One region of the Streptococcus halichoeri genome, then DNA from elsewhere that is predicted to be linked to it. Evidence: predicted binding sites of a transcription regulator. Region 1 holds the regulator's gene; each other region holds the start of a gene.
What was found. The regulator NrdR, encoded in region 1, represses ribonucleotide reductase genes. The targets are predictions, from matches to a motif close to ACACNATATATNGTGT.
Positions count from the first base shown of each region.

Region 2: the regulator NrdR is predicted to act here: its motif matches at 2,492-2,507, upstream of nrdD (anaerobic ribonucleoside-triphosphate reductase).
Region 3: the regulator NrdR is predicted to act here: its motif matches at 4,317-4,332, upstream of nrdH (glutaredoxin-like protein NrdH).

Region 1 covers NZ_CP081502.1:1,940,066-1,947,006, reverse strand. Annotated here, with positions in the region: gene htpX (zinc metalloprotease HtpX) at 1-540, shown strand, start outside; gene K5J94_RS09075 (YceD family protein) at 698-1,231, shown strand; gene covR (two-component system response regulator CovR/CsrR) at 1,459-2,145, shown strand; gene K5J94_RS09065 (HAMP domain-containing sensor histidine kinase) at 2,154-3,644, shown strand; gene nrdR (transcriptional regulator NrdR) at 3,862-4,353, shown strand; gene K5J94_RS09055 (DnaD domain protein) at 4,340-5,512, shown strand; gene dnaI (primosomal protein DnaI) at 5,513-6,415, shown strand; gene der (ribosome biogenesis GTPase Der) at 6,447-6,941, shown strand, end outside.
Region 2 covers NZ_CP081502.1:438,847-445,787, forward strand. Annotated here, with positions in the region: gene ruvX (Holliday junction resolvase RuvX) at 1-357, shown strand, start outside; gene K5J94_RS02305 (DUF1292 domain-containing protein) at 368-679, shown strand; gene K5J94_RS02310 (DUF2079 domain-containing protein) at 874-2,433, shown strand; gene nrdD (anaerobic ribonucleoside-triphosphate reductase) at 2,551-4,746, shown strand; gene K5J94_RS02320 (hypothetical protein) at 4,841-4,984, shown strand; partial or broken gene K5J94_RS02325 (GNAT family N-acetyltransferase) at 5,194-5,699, shown strand; gene nrdG (anaerobic ribonucleoside-triphosphate reductase activating protein) at 5,696-6,310, shown strand.
Region 3 covers NZ_CP081502.1:1,771,472-1,778,412, reverse strand. Annotated here, with positions in the region: gene K5J94_RS08340 (chloride channel protein) at 1-270, opposite strand, end outside; gene nrdF (class 1b ribonucleoside-diphosphate reductase subunit beta) at 777-1,736, opposite strand; gene nrdE (class 1b ribonucleoside-diphosphate reductase subunit alpha) at 1,797-3,956, opposite strand; gene nrdH (glutaredoxin-like protein NrdH) at 3,983-4,201, opposite strand; gene K5J94_RS08320 (phosphocarrier protein HPr) at 4,757-5,020, shown strand; gene ptsP (phosphoenolpyruvate--protein phosphotransferase) at 5,023-6,753, shown strand.

The DNA of each region.
Region 1 (6,941 bases):
AATGCAGCTGTCGCGGCTACCAGTGGCCTCTTAGCCTTAATGAACCGTGAGGAACTAGAAGGTGTCATTGGCCATGAGGTTAGCCATATCCGTAACTATGATATTCGAATTTCGACAATTGCTGTTGCCCTAGCCAGTGCGATTTCCTTAATTTCTGGCCTTGCTGGACGAATGATGTGGTATGGCGGCTCAGGACGGCGCAGCGATGATCGTGATAATAGTTCTTTAGGCATTTTTGCAATGGTATTTTCTATTTTGTCATTGATTTTATCACCGCTAGTTGCCTCCCTCGTACAGATGGCCATTTCTCGGCAAAGAGAGTATCTGGCAGATGCGAGCTCAGTCGCCTTAACGCGTAATCCAGAAGGAATGATTAAAGCTTTACAAAAGTTAGAGCAGTCCCAGCCAATGGCCCATCCGGTTGATGATGCGAGTGCCGCTCTTTACATTAGCGAACCAAGGAAAAAAGAAAGCTTTGCTAACTTATTTAGTACCCACCCACTGATTGCTGATCGCATTGAGCGGTTGCGTCATATGTAAAGTATGGAAGAGTTTGACACCAATCAAACTCTTTTTTGGACCATTTTAATAAGAAATCTTTTTGTAACAAAAAATTATCAGAAATTTTCATATAAATCAGTTGACAAACGATAAAAATAATAGTAAAAATAAATTAGAGTTTTATTAGGAGAGGAAAATGTTACTGCTATCAGATATAAAAAAACATCCCCAGGGTATTTCTTTTCAAGAAGAGCTGGATATTAGCGCTGCTATTATGCAACGTCACAAGGATATTCGGGCGATAACAAAACCTTTAGTAGAGGGCTTTGTTCGCTATGAGAATGGCCTTTACTTGTTGCAATATCACATGAGCTATACGATTACACTGCCTTCAAGTCGGTCCATGGTTGATGTGCCCTTGCCCTTTAGTGAAGACGTTCAAGAGCTTTTTATTGAAGCAGCTGAATCACAGGCTCGAGCAGACATGGTTGAAGAAAACTTGGTCATGATTTTAGAATCAGATCAGATTCATCTAGTGGACAGCGTTATTGACAATATTCTTCTTAATATTCCTTTGCAAGTATTGTCTACCGCAGAAGAGGCTTCCGATGTATTGCCTTCGGGTCAAGATTGGACTGTAATGACTGAAAATCAGTACCAATCTCTAAAGGCGGCAAAAGAAGCGGCTAATAATCCGTTTGCAAGCCTAGAAGGGATGTTTGATGAATAAAACTGACTATTTAAGATATTTGTAATTTTTTGATTGAAAAAAATGGTAGGCTCTGGTATACTCATACTTGTATAATGGCTCTTAAAAGCTGTTTAGAGTTGCTTTTAGTGAGGTCTTTGAAGGAATGACCAAGTTGAAAAGAGAGCCGATTTCTAAAATGTTGCACCCTTTCTATATTCTTTTAAGCATTAGAGAAGAAAAATTATTATAAACAAGGATTGGAAGATATGACGAAAAAAATTCTCATTATTGAAGATGAAAAAAATCTCGCACGATTTGTTTCACTAGAATTGCAGCACGAAGGTTATGAAGTATGCGTCGAAGATAATGGTCGCGAAGGCTTAGAAACAGCTCTTGAAAAAGATTTTGATCTTATCCTTTTAGATTTAATGTTACCTGAGATGGATGGTTTTGAAATCACTCGGCGCTTGCAGGCAGAAAAGACAACCTACATTATGATGATGACAGCACGTGATTCCATTATGGATGTGGTTGCGGGGCTAGACCGTGGAGCGGATGACTACATTGTTAAGCCTTTTGCTATCGAAGAATTGTTAGCACGCATCCGCGCAATCTTTCGTCGTCAAGATATAGAGACAGATAAAAAATCACCAAATCAAGGTATCTACCGTGATTTGGTACTTAATCCACAAAACCGGTCGGTTAACCGTGGAGACGATGAAATTTCGTTAACAAAGCGCGAATACGATTTGTTGAGTATTTTGATGACCAATATGAACCGTGTGATGACGCGCGAAGAATTACTCTCTAATGTCTGGAAGTATGACGAAGCTGTCGAAACAAACGTTGTGGATGTTTACATTCGTTATTTACGTGGGAAAATTGACATGCCTGGACGGGAATCCTATATTCAAACCGTACGTGGTATGGGTTATGTGATACGTGAGAAATAGCTATGCTAATAAAAAATCAGAAACAGCATCTAAAGAAATCGCTACCAAAACGTTTATCTAATCTCTTTTTTGTACTATTCTTTTGTATTTTTTCTGGTTTTACTTTGATTGCCTATTATTCTACGAACTATTTTCTTTTGAAAAAAGAGCGGCAGTCATTGACACAAGTGGTAAATGTCATTAGAGTTCGTCTGTCGCAGGTGGACTCTAATTTTTCATATGACAATCTTAATCAAATTCTCTATACAGATGGGCTATTGCATATCAAACAAGATAAGCATAGTGGTAAAAGAATTGTCATTGATGAACGTGATATTTCTAATACTATTGATGTTAACCAGGAAATTTACCTTTACAATCCCCAAAAACAATTGATTTTCACAACGGATCCTACTGAGACTTCCTATGATATGTCTGGCCCGATTGGCAAAGTCTTTGATGACAGGGTTGAAAATCAGTACCGTGGTTATTCCCTGATAGAGAAGGTCTATTCGAAGAAATCACATAAGTTTTTAGGTTATGTCCAGGTCTATCAAGACTTAGAAGACTACTATGTCATCCGGGCCCGTCTCCTACTTTGGTTGCTTATGGTCGAATTTTTCGGAACAAGCTTAGCTTACATTATTATTTATGTTTCTACTATCAAATTTTTGGAGCCACTCCAAAATTTACATGATGTCATGCGAAACATCTCTGAAAATCCGAATAATTTGGACCTCCGCTCTGACATTAAGTCTGGCGATGAAATTGAAGAACTATCTGAAATTTTTGACACCATGCTGGATAAAGTGGAAAAGTACACCCAGTTACAATCGCGTTTTATCAGTGATGTAAGTCATGAGTTGCGCACCCCAGTTGCGATTATTAAGGGCCATATCGGTTTATTACAACGTTGGGGAAAAGATGACAGTGCCATTCTTGAAGAGAGCCTGACCGCAACTGCTCATGAAGCCGACCGAATGGCAATCATGATTAATGATATGCTCGATATGATTCGTGTCCAAGGTAGCTTTGAAGGACATCAAGATGATACGACGATTCTTGAGAATTCTATTGAAACCGTTATTGGTAACTTTAAAGTTTTAAGAAATGATTTTGACTTTGTTTGGCAGCCTAGTCAGCGACAAACCCGCGCTGTCATCTATAAAAACCATTTTGAACAAGCTTTAATGATTCTGATTGATAATGCAGTGAAATATTCGCGCCTTGAAAAGAAAGTAACCATTACGTTAACTACGACTGCTGATCAAAAAGCTCTGCTTGAAGTAAGAGATCGTGGCGAAGGCATCTCTGAAGAAGACATTGATCACATTTTTGAGCGCTTTTATCGCTCTGATAAGTCTCGCAATCGGACCAGTACTCAGGCGGGCTTAGGGATTGGGCTTTCCATTTTGCGACAAATTATCGAAGGCTACCATCTTGAACTAAAAGTTAAAAGTAAGATTAACGAAGGAACAACATTTAGTTTGTATATTCCTTTAAGTCAAGAAAAACTCTAGTCCTGTGAGCTCGTGTCCTTGAACTCAGCTTGGTTCATACCATTTAAAAAACTATTCCAACCAGTCCGAACCATCAGGCAGCTGTGGAATAGTTTTTATGTTAGGCGCTTTTTGAGCAGTTCTTGCGCTACCACCTTGCCCAATTTTCTTTTGTTATGTCTTAAAATGTGGTAAAATAGAGTACTAGATTAAACTGATAGAATTGGGGTGTTTTTGCATGCGTTGTCCAAAATGCAATTATCATAAATCAAGCGTCGTTGATAGTCGTCAGGCTGAAGACGGCAATGCCATACGGCGCCGCCGTGAGTGTGAAAAATGCCATAGCCGTTTTACGACCTTTGAACGTGTTGAAGAGCTCCCCTTGTTGGTTATCAAAAAGGATGGGACGCGCGAGCAATTTTCCCGTGATAAAATCCTAAATGGCGTGATTCAAAGCGCCCAAAAGCGCCCTGTCTCAAGTACTGATATTGAAAATGTCATCTCAAAAATTGAACAAAAAGTCCGTGCGGACTATGAAAACGAAGTCTCAAGCACAGCGATTGGTAATTTAGTAATGGAGGAGCTAGCTGAGCTAGATGAGATTACCTATGTGCGGTTTGCCAGTGTTTATAAAAGCTTCAAAGATTTGGATGAAATAGAAGCATTACTCCAGCAGATCACCAGTCGCGTTCGGGGAAAGAAGAGTAGTACAGAACATGAAACCCATTGATGATTTTCGATACGCCAAAAACAATCGGATTCTGCTTGATTCAGATAGTCTTATCCAGCTTTATTACCCTATCATTGGTGCTAGTGCTAGCGCTGTCTACCAGTACTTTGCAGCATTTTGTGATCAAGGCCAAAAAAGCCATAAATTTAGCCAGGTCTTGAACCATCTTCAGATGGGCATGACCCAACTAGAGGAGGCCCTCGTTGTTTTAACAGCTTTGCAATTATTAGAACTCTATCAAGACCCATCCTATTATGTGATTAAGGTCAATGCGACCAAGTCCCGTGAAGTATTTTTGCAAAATGCTGTTTTGCGGCGTCTCCTCGAAAAAGAGATCGGCCAAGCAGCGCTAGAAGAATTAGCCCCGACCGTCCCACCAAGAGCTAAATCACTCTCAAAGCGCTTCTCAGATGTATTTGGCACCGAAGCTGGCAATCTAGACCTAAGTGAAAAAAAGGGCATTTATTTCGATCTAGACAGTTTTCAACGCCTTATGGCGCGTGATGGCTTGCGCTTTAAAAATGAACAAGAAGATGTCGTTGCCCTCTATGCCTTGGCTGAAAAATACCAGTTGACCTGGTTTGATACCTATCAGTTAGCCAAAGCAACTGCGATTAACTATGAAATTGCGACTACAAGAATGGCAGTCAAAAAAAGTCAGACCGAGTCATCACCGGCTAGTGATTTTACCAAAGCAGAAAAAATTGTCTTACAGGAAGTCAAAAAAGACACTGCCCTTGCTTTCTTAGAAACAATTAAACAAACCAGGCGGGCAACAGTAACCAAGGATGAAAAGCAAGTACTCGTAGCACTGGCTAAAATGGACTTTTTGGACGAAGTCATCAATGTTATGGTTCTTTATACGTTTAATAAAACCAAATCAGCTAATCTGCAAAAAACCTACATCATGAAAATGGCTAATGATTTTTCCTATCAATCTGTAAAGACAGCCGAAGAGGCGATTTTATTGCTCCGCTCTTTTAAAGAACGCAAGCAGGCCCGCAAAACGTCGCCAAAAAGTGCACCCAAAACCAATGTGCCAGCGTGGAGCAATCCAAATTATCAAGACCAAACGAGTCCAGAAGAGCAAGCTGCCCTTGATGCTTTCAAGCAAAAAGCGCTCAAACGTTTAGAAAACTTAAAAAAAGGTGACGAGTAAATGGAAAAAATTGGGAAGACCATGGAACGCCAAAAGCATTTGAACAGTGCTAATAAAGACCAAATTATTCAAGCTATTTTATCTGACCCCGAAGTGGCTGCATTTATTAAAGAGCACCAATTAAGCCAGGCTGAAATGATGCTTAGCTTGTCAAAGTTTAATCAATTTTTAGGAGAGCGTCAGAAAGTGCGCAGCAATGATCCGTCTTATATTGCTAAGGGCTATGAACCAATCTTAGTGATGAATGAAGGCTATGCTGATGTTTCCTATAGGGAAACAAAAGCACTTAAGGAAGCCCAACAAAAAGCCCAGATTGCTAATCGCATTTCTTTAGTTAATTTACCAAAGTCTTATCGGCAGGTGCGTCTGGCTGATATTGATATTACAAATACCAGCCGTCGCGACGCTGTCATGCGAATTGTGGATTTTGTTGAGCAGTACCCAACTGCCGGGCAAAAGGGCCTCTATCTTTATGGGGATATGGGCATTGGTAAATCTTATTTCATGGCTGCCTTGGCCCGCGAATTATCTGAACAAAAAGGGGTTGCGACAACGCTGCTGCATTTTCCCAGTTTTACAATTGATGTCAAAAATGCCATTTCTTCTGGCAGAGTCAAAGAAGAAATTGATGCTGTGAAAATGGTGCCTTTGTTAATATTGGACGATATTGGAGCTGAGCAAGCGACCTCCTGGGTGCGAGATGAAGTATTGCAAGTTATCTTACAATATCGCATGCTGGAAGATTTACCGACCTTTTTCACTTCAAATTATAGCTTTGCAGATCTTGAGCGCAAATGGGCGACCATTAAGGGCAATGATGAGACTTGGCAGGCCAAGCGGGTGATGGAACGCGTGCGTTACCTGGCAGAGGAATTTCATTTAGAAGGCGTAAATCGGCGTTAGTTTTTAAGTAAAGATTATTAAAAGGAGAATCATGGTTTTACCTACAGTTGCTATTGTGGGCCGTCCTAATGTGGGCAAGTCCACCTTGTTTAACCGAATTGCAGGCGAGCGCATTTCTATCGTCGAAGATGTCGAAGGGGTGACCCGAGACCGTATTTACACAACAGGAGAATGGCTTAACCGGCGCTTCTCCTTGATTGATACCGGGGGCATTGATGATGTGGATGCGCCCTTTATGGAGCAAATCAAACACCAAGCCCAAATTGCGATGGACGAAGCAGATGTGATTGTTTTTGTCGTATCTGGTAAAGAGGGAATAACAGATGCCGATGAATATGTCACAAAGATGCTTTATCGAACCGATAAGCCAGTGATTCTAGTGGTTAACAAAGTTGATAATCCTGAAATGCGCAATGACATCTATGATTTTTATGCTCTGGGCTTAGGTGAACCCTATCCAACGTCTTCTGTTCATGGAATTGGTACTGGAGATGTTTTAGATGCTGTGATTGAAAAACTTCCTGTT
Region 2 (6,941 bases), 530 kb from region 1:
GGTTTTACCGCTCAGGGATTGGAAATTATTGCTATTGATGAAGAAAAAAATAGTTTTGGTTTTGAGCAAATTGGTGACCTGGTAAAGCAATACCAAGTGGAAAAATTTGTGATTGGTTTGCCCAAAAATATGAATAATACTTGTGGACCGCGCGTGGAAGCCAGCAGAGCTTACGGGGATAAACTTGAAGCATTATTTCATCTACCGGTTGTGTATCAAGATGAGCGTTTAACTACAGTTCAGGCAGAGCGAATGTTAGTTGAACAGGCTGATATTAGCCGACAGAAACGCAAAAAAGTTATTGATAAGTTAGCTGCTCAGCTGATATTACAAAATTATTTAGATAGATCTTTTTAAGGAGAAGCATATGGCACATACGCACGACCATGATCATAATCATGAACACGATGTTATCACGCTTGTTGATGAGCAGGGCAATGAGACCCTCTTTGAAATTTTGTTGACCATCGATGGCCGGGAAGAATTTGGTAAGAATTATGTTTTGTTAGTCCCAGCTGGTTCAGAAGAAGACGAGTCAGGTGAGATTGAAATTCAGGCCTATTCATTTATTGAAAATGAGGATGGAACAGAAGGTGACCTTCAACCCATCCCTGAAGACTCCGATGCAGAGTGGGATATGATTGAAGAAGTCTTTAATAGCTTTTTAGACGAAGAGTAAGGAATAGCCAGCTTGGCTATTTTTTTGTTTTTTAGCATGGTAAGGGCGATTGGCTCAACAAAGAGCCTGGCAAAAGGCACAGGCTGTTTAGACCCTTTTTTGCTAGTGAAGGAGGCTAAGGTCGAAAACGGGGAGAAATTGACTAAATGTCAGTTTTTGATATACTTGTTGTAAGATTATTCAAGGAGAAAACAGTGAATCACAGACCTGATGCATTACAGTATCAACCCCCAACAACTATTGCCTATAATGGTTCCACACTACATACGACCAAGTATGAGACCAAGGTGCCCCATTTACATAAGCTGCAGATTCTAATTTTAAGTTTCTTGGCCAGCTTTTTAACAGTGGCTAATCCTTTTTTGGCAGATTTGTCCAATAGTTTGCAATCGCAATATTTGTATATTGGTCAGCTGTTGCTACGGGGCCAGTTACCTTATAGCGATATTTTTTCCACGGGTGGTATCCTTTATTTCTTGTTAATAGCGATTAGTTATGCCTGGGGCTCTTCTTTTTGGTTGATAGCTTGGCAGACCCTTTTCTTTTACGGTGCGGGCATTTATTTTTATAAACTGGTAGCCTATTTTACGTCTAATCAAAAAGTAGCCTCCGTTTTCACTGTTTTTTATTTTTTAGGCTCGTTCGGCTTAGGCTTTGGTGGGCTTTATCCCATCCAGTTTGCGATGCCCTTCTTGTTGGCTGGCCTTTGGTTTTTAACAAAGTATTTTGCCCAGTTGACTAAGGATGAAGCCTTTATTTTCTTTGGCTGCGCTTGTGCTCTAGCCATGCTCTTGGAACCACGTAGTCTGGTGTTTGGGCTGGTGAGCCTTGTGGTGGTTATGAGTTATAACTATCAAAAAAGGCATTTGGCTCGCGGCTTCTATCAATTCTTGGCAGCTGTCTTTGGCTTCTTACTTGTATGTTATACTGCTGGCTATTTTATTTTAAGTCTGCAACTCTTAAAACCTTATCTTAACCAAGCTTTTCTCTATTCATTAACGACTCCAGGCTCAGGAGTTCACCCGCTACTGCTTGGTTTCTTGCTACAACTGGTGGTGGCTGGTGGCTTAGGGCTCTTTACAGGGCTTGGTTACTTTCTGGAACACCGTAAGGAAGAAGACGATTCTTGGGTCAAATGGTTGATGGTAATTGTGGCGTTTGGCTATCTTTTTCTGGCTTTATTTGCAAGGGAGTATCTTACCTATCCTTTGCTAGCGATGCTACCTTTTGCACTTATTTTAACAGCAATTCCGGTTAATCAGCGTTTTAACAAATATACCCAACGGACAACGCACCATCGCTCAAAGAATCATAGTGCTTCTTGGTTGATTAGGTTCATTTACCTGCAGCGACACTTCTATCTGCCTTTAGTAACGATTTTGCTTCTGGTGGCTTGGCCGCTCATTGGCTATGTGCGTGATTTGCCAGTTCACAAGGAACGCCATGCGATTAGCCAATACCTCTTAAAGAATGGTAGTATCACTGATCAGCTCTATGTTTGGGATACTTCTGCTCGCATTTACCAAGAAACGCAGATGAAATCCGCATCGCATTTTCCAACGCCACTGGTGAATTTATCTACTAAAGCTAATAAGCAACTCTTGGTGGATGAATTGCTCCAAAACAGGGCTCGCTACATTGTCGTTAATCAAAAGCTTCCGCTTCCTGCTAAAATAGGTAAGGTATTAAAAACAAATTATCGAAAAGTTCGCAAGGATTCTAGCAAACACTTTCATTTATATCAGAAAAAATGAGCATTTCAGTTTATAAAGTCTAATAAAATCAATATATTGTGGTAATAAATTATATTTACCACAATATATTGATTTTTTCTGGTTGAGTGATATAATATGTCAGTAAGGAGAATAAGAATGACCCAAGAAACTCTTAAGCAAGTTGAGCAACCTGAAATAAAAGTAATTAAGCGCGATGGTCGCCACGTTGATTTTGATACTCGCAAAATCTACAGTGCGCTTTTGAAGGCCAGCAGCAAGGTGACACGGATGTCACCATTGGTCGAAGCAAAGTTAGAAGCGATTTCAGAGCGTGTGGTAGCAGAGATTAGTGAACGTTTTCCCACAAATGTCAAAATTTACGAAATTCAAAATATTGTTGAGCATGAGCTGCTAGCAGCTAATGAATACGCGATTGCACAAGAATATATTCATTACCGTACTAAGCGTGACTTTGCCCGTTCGCAAGCAACTGACATTAATTTTACCATTGATAAATTGCTAAATAAGGATCAGACGGTGGTTAATGAAAATGCTAACAAAGATAGTGATGTCTTTAATACCCAACGTGATTTAACTGCTGGGATTGTGGGTAAGTCAATTGGTCTAAAAATGTTGCCGCCCCATGTGGCTAATGCGCACCAAAAAGGGGATATTCACTATCATGACTTGGATTATAGTCCTTATACCCCAATGACCAATTGTTGCTTGATTGACTTTAAGGGTATGTTAAGCAAGGGCTTTAAGATCGGCAATGCTGAGGTGGAGAGTCCTAAGTCCATTCAGACAGCGACAGCTCAGATCTCACAAATCATTGCTAATGTCGCTTCTAGCCAGTATGGTGGCTGTACTGCCGATCGTATTGATGAGTTTTTGGCACCCTATGCGGAGTTAAACTACGCTAAGCACATGAAGGATGCCAAGCGTTGGGTGGCAGAGGATCAGCGCGAGCAATATGCCTTGGAAAAAACCAAAAAAGATATTTATGATGCTATGCAGTCCCTGGAGTATGAGATTAATACCTTGTTTACTTCAAATGGGCAAACACCTTTTACTTCTTTAGGTTTTGGTTTGGGGACTTCCTGGTTTGAGAGGGAAATCCAAAAAGCTATTTTAGAGATTCGGCTCAAGGGTCTTGGGAGCGAGCATCGGACGGCTATTTTCCCAAAATTAATTTTTACCTTAAAACGTGGGCTTAATCTGGAAGAGGGCTCGCCTAACTACGATATTAAGCAATTAGCCTTGGAGTGTGCAACCAAGCGCATGTATCCAGATGTGCTCTCCTATGATAAGATCATTGATTTAACTGGCTCTTTCAAGGCTCCTATGGGCTGTCGTTCCTTCTTGCAAGGCTGGAAGGACGAAAACGGGCAAGATGTTACGTCAGGGCGGATGAATTTAGGAGTTGTTACGATGAATCTACCCCGTGTGGCGATGGAATCAAACGGTGACATGGACAAGTTCTGGCAGCTCTTCTTTGAACGGCTAGCAATTGCTAAGGATGCCTTAGTTTATCGTGTTGAACGTGTCAAGGAAGCGACACCGGCTAATGCGCCTATCTTGTATCAATATGGAGCATTTGGTAAGCGGCTTTCTAAGAATGGTCATGTCGATGAGCTTTTCAAGAATCGCCGTGCAACGGTTTCACTAGGCTATATTGGCCTATATGAGGTCGCCTCTGTCTTTTATGGGGGAGACTGGGAAGGCAATACAGAAGCAAAGGACTTCACGGTAGCCATTGTTAAAGCGATGAAAAAAGCTTGTGAGGAATGGTCTACCGAATATGACTACCATTTTTCAGTGTATTCAACGCCGTCTGAGAGTCTGACCGATCGCTTTTGTCGGTTGGACACTGAGAAATTTGGTATTGTGGAAAACATTACAGATAAAGAGTATTATACCAACTCTTTCCACTATGATGTACGTAAGAACCCAACACCTTTTGAAAAGTTAGACTTTGAAAAGGTCTATCCAGAGGCTGGTGCATCGGGCGGCTTTATTCATTATTGTGAATACCCTGTCTTGCAGCAAAACCCTAAAGCTTTGGAGGCTGTCTGGGATTATGCCTATGATCGTGTAGGCTACCTGGGCACCAATACCCCCATTGATAAGTGCTATCAATGCTACTACGAGGGCGATTTTACGCCAACTGAACGGGGTTTTATGTGTCCAAACTGTGGCAACAGTGACCCTAAGACCGTGGATGTGGTTAAGCGGACCTGTGGCTATTTAGGCAACCCTCAGGCGCGTCCAATGGTTCATGGCCGTCACAAGGAAATAGCGGCGCGTGTGAAACATATGAATGGTTCCACCATTAAATATCCCGGACGTTAATGGACGAGCTTATTTGCGTGTCCTAGCCCTTAGGGGAGGAAGTGCGAGAGCTTGACTTAGCAGATAGAAAGAATTAGAGAATAAAGGAAAGAGAATGGGAAAATACCAATTAGACTACAAAGGCATGCAACAGGTAGAAAAATACCACGAGAAGCATTCGCGTGCTAAGCAGGACAAAAAAGCCAAGCTTGAGGCGCTAAAGGAGCAATTTGTCAAGAAAACAAGAAAGCAACAGTGAGGTTTGCGAATGACTGGTGCCATGATAGCAATTGGCAGCATTTCGCAGAAAGCTTCGTTACCCTATATGCGACAAATCCCTGGGATTAAATGCATGTGTTTACACAAAAACAGCTGTGCAAGCAGCTGTCTGTAGCTTATGCCTAGGCTAGCGATTAGTGCCGCAAGGGAAGAATGAGGTATGCATCTACCCAAGTAAGGAGTGAGAAGATGGAATTACGTCGGCCAAGTCTAGTGACCAAGCAGCTGTCATGGAAATGATGGCTGAGTTTCAGGCATTTCAATCCCCGCATGATGGTGGTTTTTGGGACCTGACGGATTTTGACTATCAAGCTTGGCTTGAGCAAAATCAGCTGCGAGAAGCCGGTCTTTCCTTGAGAGCTGATCAGGTTCCTTCAATCCAATTGGTTGCTTTTAATCAGCAAGGGCGGGCGCTAGGCTTCTTAAGTTTACGCTTAGCACTAAATGCGGCTCTACGCCAAAAAGGCGGCCACATTGGCTACTCGGTCCGCCCTTTAGAGCGGCGCAAGGGCTATGCCACGGCCATGCTGGCCCAGGGCGTGAGCTTAGCGAGGCAAAAAAATATCACCCGGGTCTTGGTGACTTGCTCAAGGACTAATCTAGCCAGTAGAAAGGTTATTTTAGCTAATCAAGGTCAACTCGAAGATATTCAAAACGGGGTGGAGCGTTATTGGATTAGCAAAGGAGACTCATGACAAATAGTAATTGGAATAACCCTAAACCCCAAGAATGGAAATCTAAAGACTTAAGCCAGGGACGGGTTATTGATTATAAGGCCTTTAATTTTGTTGATGGGGAAGGCGTGCGCAATTCCTTATATGTCTCAGGCTGTATGTTTCATTGCAAAGGGTGCTACAATGCTGCCACCTGGTCCTTTAAAGCAGGCATTCCCTACAGTCAGGAATTAGAAGAACAAATCATGACAGATCTGGCCCAACCCTATGTGCAAGGCTTGACCTTGCTTGGGGGGGAGCCTTTTCTCAATACCGGTATATTGCTCCCGCTGCTCAAGCGTGTTCGAACAGAGTTACCAGAAAAAGATGTGTGGTCTTGGACCGGCTACACCTGGGAAGAATTAATGCAAGAGACGCCGGACAAACTGGAGATGCTAGAGCTGATTGACATTTTAGTTGATGGTCGCTTTGACATTACAAAGAAGAACTTGATGTTGCAGTTTCGTGGTTCAAGCAATCAGCGGATCATTGATGTGGCTAAGTCCTTAGCGACCAAGCAGGTCGTTATCTGGGAAAAGTTAAATGACGGCGATCAAGCTTTTGAGCAGGTATCGCGAGACCAGCTCTTGTGACATGTCAAAAAAGCTAAAGCTAAGCTCGAACTTGGCAGGACTTGCGGCCAAATCTCAGGGGCCTGCTTCCCTAGAAGAGCAGGCTTTGCCTGACAAGCTTTCCCCACATTATCCTCATACTTATCCACAGTCTGTGGATAAGTATGAAAATGGTGTATAACTCCCGTACTTAAGGCTTTACAGCTCCTTTTTGGCGGATCTTTTAAGGCGGCCGAGCCAAATAAAGCGATGATAATGCTCTGGATTGAATAGATAGGCCAAGAAATGACGGGTGCGTCTAAATGCCTCTACAGCAGAAACAAGAAGGATCGTAGTCATCCCCAGGGCTAATCCTATATCATCAGCAAAGCTTGTATTGTAGAGCAGCCATCAATCATTAATAAATGTCTACTAGCTGTCCATCACAAGAAATCTGTTAAGCCTTTTTCCGGCAGTCGGTGAAAGGCTTATTTGGGTTTTGTCTGGTCTTAAAGCTCCATAGCTATTGTGTGTGCCCTCACACTAATAAGGCAACTGGTAAGTGGAATGGAAAAAGAAAGAGCTAGGACCAAACAAGACCCAGTGGCCATCCTCAGGCGCCTTTTTAAAATCAGTCAGGACAGCACTGAAGCAAGCCTAAAAAAGCAACCTG
Region 3 (6,941 bases), 170 kb from region 1:
TGTTTTGATAGATTGCAAGGGAACAAGGAAGCGACTCATGCTATACCAACCACTACCTGCTACCAGACCGGCTGCCATGACCGAGCCAAAGCGGCGCCAAGGGTGCACTTGGGCAATCTTTTGGCTAAAAGAGCCATGGCTATAACCAAAGGACAGTGCTTGAATGAAGTGAATCAGTTCGATTAAAACGACCGCAACAAGTCCTGCGGTTATACCAGTCATAAGCAGCAGACAGGTCCATTTCAGCCAGGATACTAGTAATTTTTTCATATGTTCTATTATAGCAAACTTGACCAGAAGATGCTTTTCAAATGGTGAGTTTCCATCAGCTCTGGTAAGTCAGGTAGGGACATGTTATTGTATTGCTGTAGCTAAAAAGACCCCGGAGGGTCTTGTTGTTGCCATGTCATCAAGGGTAGTGGCTAAAGCCACAGACAAGGCACAATTGCCAGTGGGCCCCTTTTTCACTAACTCGTCAAGGCTAGGGGATGGCTACTGGATGTTCTCAACAAGATCAGCTGAGTTGGATTCTACGCTTATAGCCCGTAGTTGTAGTCTTCATCAGCCATAGCTTCCACGGATCCGAGTAGGTACCCATTTCCTACCTGTGAGAGTCAAAAGGTCCAGTGGAGCTTTTGAGTTTTTTCTCACCCGGCTTATAGCCCGTAGTTGTAGTCTTCATCAGCCATAGCTTCCACAGACCCGAGTAGGTACCCATTCCCCACTTGTGAGAGTCAAAAGGTCCAGTGGAGCTTTTGAGGTTTTTCTCACCCGGCTTATAGCCCGTAGTTGTAGTCTTCATCAGCCATAGCTTCCACAGACCCGAGTAGGTACCCATTCCCCACTTGTGAGAAAAAGTCATGGTTGGAGGTTCCGGTTGAAATACCATTCATGACAATAGGATTGACATCATTAGCGGTGTCTGGGAAAAGGGGGTCCTGTCCAAGGTTCATGAGGGCTTTATTAGCATTGTAACGCAGGAAGGTCATGACTTCATCAGTCCAACCAACGCCGTCATAAAGCGTCTTGGTATAGAGTTCTTCATTTTCATAGAGTTGGAATAATAAGTCATACATCCATTCTTTGAAGCTTTCTTGTTCGCCTTTTGATAATTCATTAAAGCCGAGCTGAAACTTGTAGCCAATATAGGTACCATGAACGGATTCATCACGAATAATTAATTTAATGATTTCAGCAACGTTGGCAAGCTTATTATTTCCTAAATAATAGAGTGGGGTAAAAAAACCTGAGTAGAACAAGAAGGTCTCAAGATAAGTAGAGGCCACTTTCTTTTGAAGCGCATCGCCATTTTCATAAATGTCGTTAATGATCTTTGCTTTTTTTTGCAAGTATTCATTGTTATTAGTCCACTCAAAAATCTCTTCGATTTCTTTTTTAGTATTTAAGGTTGAAAAGATAGACGAATAGGATTTGGCATGGACAGATTCCATAAATTGGATATTATTAAGCACAGCTTCTTCATGCGGTGTCCGAACATCGGCGCGAATCGCTTCTACTCCGGATTCGGATTGCATAGTATCCAGCAGGGTCAAGCCGCCAAAAACCTTGCCTACTAAATCCTTTTCCTGGGCGGGCAATTTGCGCCAATCATCCAGGTCATTGGATAGAGGAATGCGTGTATCTAACCAGAATTGTTCGGTTAATTTCTCCCAGGTTGACTTATCAATCACATCTTCGATTTCATTCCAGTTAATAGCTTCATAATAGGTAGTCATAGGTAATATCTCCTAAAGAGTACGAGCTGCTCTAAGAGCAGCAGTCAAGTCGGTGCCAGATTAGATGACACAGGATTCACATTGATTAGAACCGACCTCATCACCATTATCAGTAAAGGTCCGAATATAATAGATGGACTTGATCCCTTTATTAAAAGCGTAGTTACGAAGGATAGAGAGGTCACGTGTTGTTTGCTTACTCTTTGTTTTCCATTCATAGAGTCCTTGTGGTAACTCGCTTCGTAGAAAGAGCGTCAATGACAAGCCTTGGTCCACGTGCTGTGTCGCAGCGGCATAAACATCAATGACTTTTCGCATATCCATGTCATAAGCAGAAGTATAGTATGGAATCGTGTCTGTAGCTAAGCCGTTTGCTGGGTAGTAAATTTTCCCAATTTTCTTTTCTTGCCGCTCTTCAATCCTTTGGGTAATAGGATGAATAGAAGCAGAGCAGTCATTGATATATGAGATCGAACCATTTGGAGCTACCGCCAGGCGGTTTTGATGATAGAGTCCCTCTTTCATAACAGCCTCACGTAGCTCTTGCCAGTCTTTCGCCTGAGGAATAAAGTGGTCGGCAAACAGCTCCTTGACTTTGTCGGATTTTGGGACAAATTGCCCGGTCACATACTTATCAAAGTAGCTACCATCAGCGTATTTGGAATTTTCAAAGCCAACAAAGCTGGTCTTGCGTTCCCGAGCAATCTGGTTAGATTCAACCAAAGTCCAGTAATTCATCAGCATAAAATAAATATCAGTGAATTCAATAGACTCTGGGCTACCATATTCCATATGATGTTGGGCCAGATAAGAATGAAGACCCATCGCGCCTAAGCCGATAGTATGGGCTTGCTGATTTCCATTTTTGATGGTTGGTACAGCGTCAATTGCTGAAGAATCAGTCACATAGGTCAGTGCTCTGGTCATGGCTTTAATAGAATGGCCAAAATCAGGCGAAGTCATCATGTTTAAAATGTTGGTTGAACCAAGGTTACATGAAATATCCGTTCCCATTTCCAGGTATTCCTGGGCATCATTGATGAAACTTGGTTTTTGCACCTGTAAAATCTCTGAACATAAATTGCTCATGATAATTTTACCATCAATTGGATTAGCTTTATTGGCTGTGTCAATATTGATGATGTAAGGGTAACCGGATTCTTGTTGGAGTTTAGAGATTTCTGTTTCTAAATCGCGAGCCTTGATCTTCGTTTTAGTAATGTTGGGATTGGCGACTAATTCATCATACTTTGCCGTAATATCAATATAGTTAAAAGGGATGCCGTACTCACGCTCAACGCTGTAAGGACTAAACAGATACATGTCCTCGTTCTTTCGAGCCAATTCATAGAATTTATCAGGAACAGTTAAACCAAGTGAGAGGGTTTTGACCCGAACTTTTTCATCAGCGTTTTCTTTTTTTGTGGATAAAAAGGCGATGATGTCTGGGTGAAAGACATTTAAGTAAACGACTCCCGCACCTTGGCGTTGCCCTAATTGATTAGAGTAGGAAAAACTATCTTCGAATAGTTTCATGACAGGAACAACACCAGAGGCTGCTCCGGCATAGCCTTTAATGGGAGCTCCAGCCTCACGCAAGTTAGACAAGGTAATACCAACACCACCACCAATGCGAGAAAGTTGGAGGGCTGAATTGATCGAGCGACCAATAGCGTTCATATCATCGGTAACTTGGATAAGAAAACAAGACACCAATTCCCCGCGCCGGCTGCGACCAGCATTCAAAAAAGAAGGGGTTGCAGGTTGGTAGCGCTGATTAATCATTTCAATGGCTAAGTCTTTGGCTAACGTTTCATTACCATCAGCAAAATACAAGGCATTGAACATGACCCGATCTTCAAGACTCTCTAAATAGTAGTTCCCATCATTGGTTTTTAAAGCATACTGTTGATAAAACTTATAAGCTGCCATAAAAGATTTAAAGCTAAAGTGCTCTTTTTGAATCTTGGCAGCTAATTGTTCGATAAATTGCGGTGAATATTTTTCAATAAAAGCCCGCTCAATGTAGTCATTATCAAGTAAGAAAGTAATTTTTTCTGTGATTGATGAGAACTGCTTGGTATTAGGGATGACATTTTCCTTAAAGAAGGCTTGTAGCGCTTCTTTGTCCTTGTGTAGGGGAATTTGTCCATTAACAGGACGATTGATTTCGTTATTGAGGCGAAAGTATGAAATGTCGCCGAGATTTTTTAAGCTCATAGCCTTATCCTTATCTAGTGGAGATGCTAAATAATTTCTTTTAATTTAGCTGGTTGGAAACCGGAAAAAACATGCTCAGCTGTTTCGATAACTGGAACAGAAGTAAATCCTAAACGTTTAACATAATCAATTTTTTCAGGCATTTCATCAATATTAATTTCCTGATAGGCAGCTCCATTTTGCTCGAGGAATTTCTTGGTCATCTTGCACTGCATACAATTGTTTTTGGAATAAACCGTAATCATTATGTATCTCCTTTTCTGTGATCATCTGACTATACTAGGATATAAAATTTAAGGTCAAAATGCAAGCTATAGAATCGAAAAGAACACAATATTTGGGGGCATATTTTTTTAATTAATACTACATGTTGTGTGAATGTTCTTAAGAAGCGCAGCTATTATTATCACCAAAAAATGTCTGTGGGCTTGTTTGTGCACCCCTGATAGGAACAGTTAAACAATGCAAAAGTAGCCAAAGCCATCAAAAAGACTAGTTTATTGAGCCATGAGTGCCTGTAGTGCATGAAAGTGAGATTAAAAGGTTGAAAATAAGTAATCTAATAGAAAAAGAGAAGTTTTTGCCTTACGAACTGTAAGGAAAATCGCTATTATTTAAGGAAGAAAGTTTCTAAATAGCCCCAGTGAGATGCTATGAAAAAAGTTAGAAAAAATTTCAAGTCATTTTTCACATAAGGACATTTAATCTTGAAAATAAAATAGCAATATGCTATAATCTGATGTTGTAAGGGTTATCATTGGATAGCTCAAACTACACAACTATTAAAAGGAGAACCATCTATGGCTTCAAAAGATTTTCATATTGTTGCAGAAACAGGAATTCATGCTCGTCCAGCTACTTTATTAGTACAAACAGCTAGTAAATTCGCTTCAGACATTACGCTTGATTACAAAGGTAAAGCGGTAAACCTTAAATCAATCATGGGTGTTATGAGCCTAGGTGTAGGACAAGGCGCTGATGTAACCATCACTGCTGAAGGCGCTGATGCTGACGATGCAATTGCAGCAATTGAAGAAACAATGACTAAAGAAGGATTGGCTTAAAAATGACAGAAATGCTTAAAGGAATTGCTGCCTCTGATGGTGTTGCTGTTGCTAAAGCATATCTACTGGTTCAACCGGATTTGTCATTTGAGACTGTAACAGTCGAAGATACAAGTGCAGAAGAAGCTCGCCTTGATGTTGCATTACAAGCTTCACAAGACGAGCTTTCTGTTATTCGTGCCAAAGCAGTAGAGAGCCTTGGAGAAGAGGCAGCAGCAGTATTTGACGCTCATTTAATGGTTCTTTCTGATCCAGAGATGATCAGCCAAATTAAAGAAACCATTCGCGCTAAACAAGTTAATGCAGAAACTGGACTTAAAGAAGTGACTGACATGTTCATCACTATCTTTGAGGGTATGGAAGATAACCCTTATATGCAAGAAAGAGCAGCGGATATTCGAGACGTTGCCAAACGTGTATTAGCGCATCTTTTGGGTGTTAAGATGCCAAATCCAGCTACTATTGATGAAGAATCAATCGTAATCGCTCATGATTTGACACCTTCAGATACAGCACAATTAAACAAGCAATTCGTTAAAGCCTTTGTAACCAACATTGGTGGGCGGACTAGTCACTCAGCAATCATGGCTCGGACTCTGGAAATTGCTGCTGTGTTAGGTACTAACGATATTACTAGCCGTGTTAAAGATGGTGATATTCTTGCTGTTAACGGTATCACCGGAGAAGTCATTATCAATCCAAATGAAGACCAAATTCTTGCTTTTAAAGCAGCTGGTGAAGCCTATGCTAAACAAAAAGCAGAATGGGCACTCCTAAAAAATGCACATACTGAAACAGCTGATGGTAAACATTTTGAATTGGCAGCAAACATCGGAACGCCAAAAGACGTTACTGGTGTTAATGATAATGGTGCCGAAGCTGTTGGCCTTTATCGGACGGAATTCCTCTACATGGATTCCCAAGATTTCCCAACAGAAGATGAACAATATCAAGCCTACAAAGCTGTGCTTGAAGGGATGAATGGCAAGCCAGTTGTTGTTCGGACCATGGACATTGGTGGAGACAAAGAATTACCTTATTTTGACCTACCAAAAGAAATGAATCCTTTCCTTGGTTTCCGAGCACTTCGGATTTCAATCTCTGAAACAGGCGATGCCATGTTCCGTACACAAATTCGTGCCTTGTTACGCGCTTCTGTGCATGGACAATTACGCATCATGTTCCCAATGGTAGCTCTTCTTAAAGAATTCCGCGCTGCTAAGGCTGTATTCGAAGAAGAAAAGGCAAACTTGTTAGCTGAAGGCGTAGCAGTTGCTGAGGATATTCAAATTGGGATTATGATTGAAATTCCAGCAGCGGCTATGCTAGCCGACCAATTTGCTAAGGAAGTTGATTTCTTCTCAATTGGAACCAACGACCTTATCCAGTACACAATGGCTGCTGACCGTATGAATGAACAAGTATCCTACCTTTACCAACCATACAACCCATCTATCTTGCGTTTGATTAACAATGTCATCAAAGCAGCTCACGCAGAAGGCAAATGGGCTGGTATGTGTGGTGAAATGGCAGGTGATCAACTAGCAGTACCATTACTTGTTGGAATGGGCTTAGATGAATTCTCCATGTCAGCTACCTCAGTTCTTCGGACACGTAGCTTGATGAAGACGTTGGATTCAGCAAAAATGGAAGAATACGCTCAACGTGCTTTAACAGAATGCTCAACTGCTGAAGAAGTGCTTGAACTCCAAAAGGAATACCTTCCACAATAAGAAACCCAACAGGTTAAGGAATCACTAAGTGGTTCCTTTTTTGCGCGTTGCTAGCTGACTTAGGGAAGCGGTATGAAGACAGGTTCGTTTTTAAAAATAGCCGTTTTTCATAATCGGTAGTATCCTTATAGGAAATCTTTATAGATGGCCCAACTGAATTTGCAAGATTGGCTAGGTCAGGCTGTCAT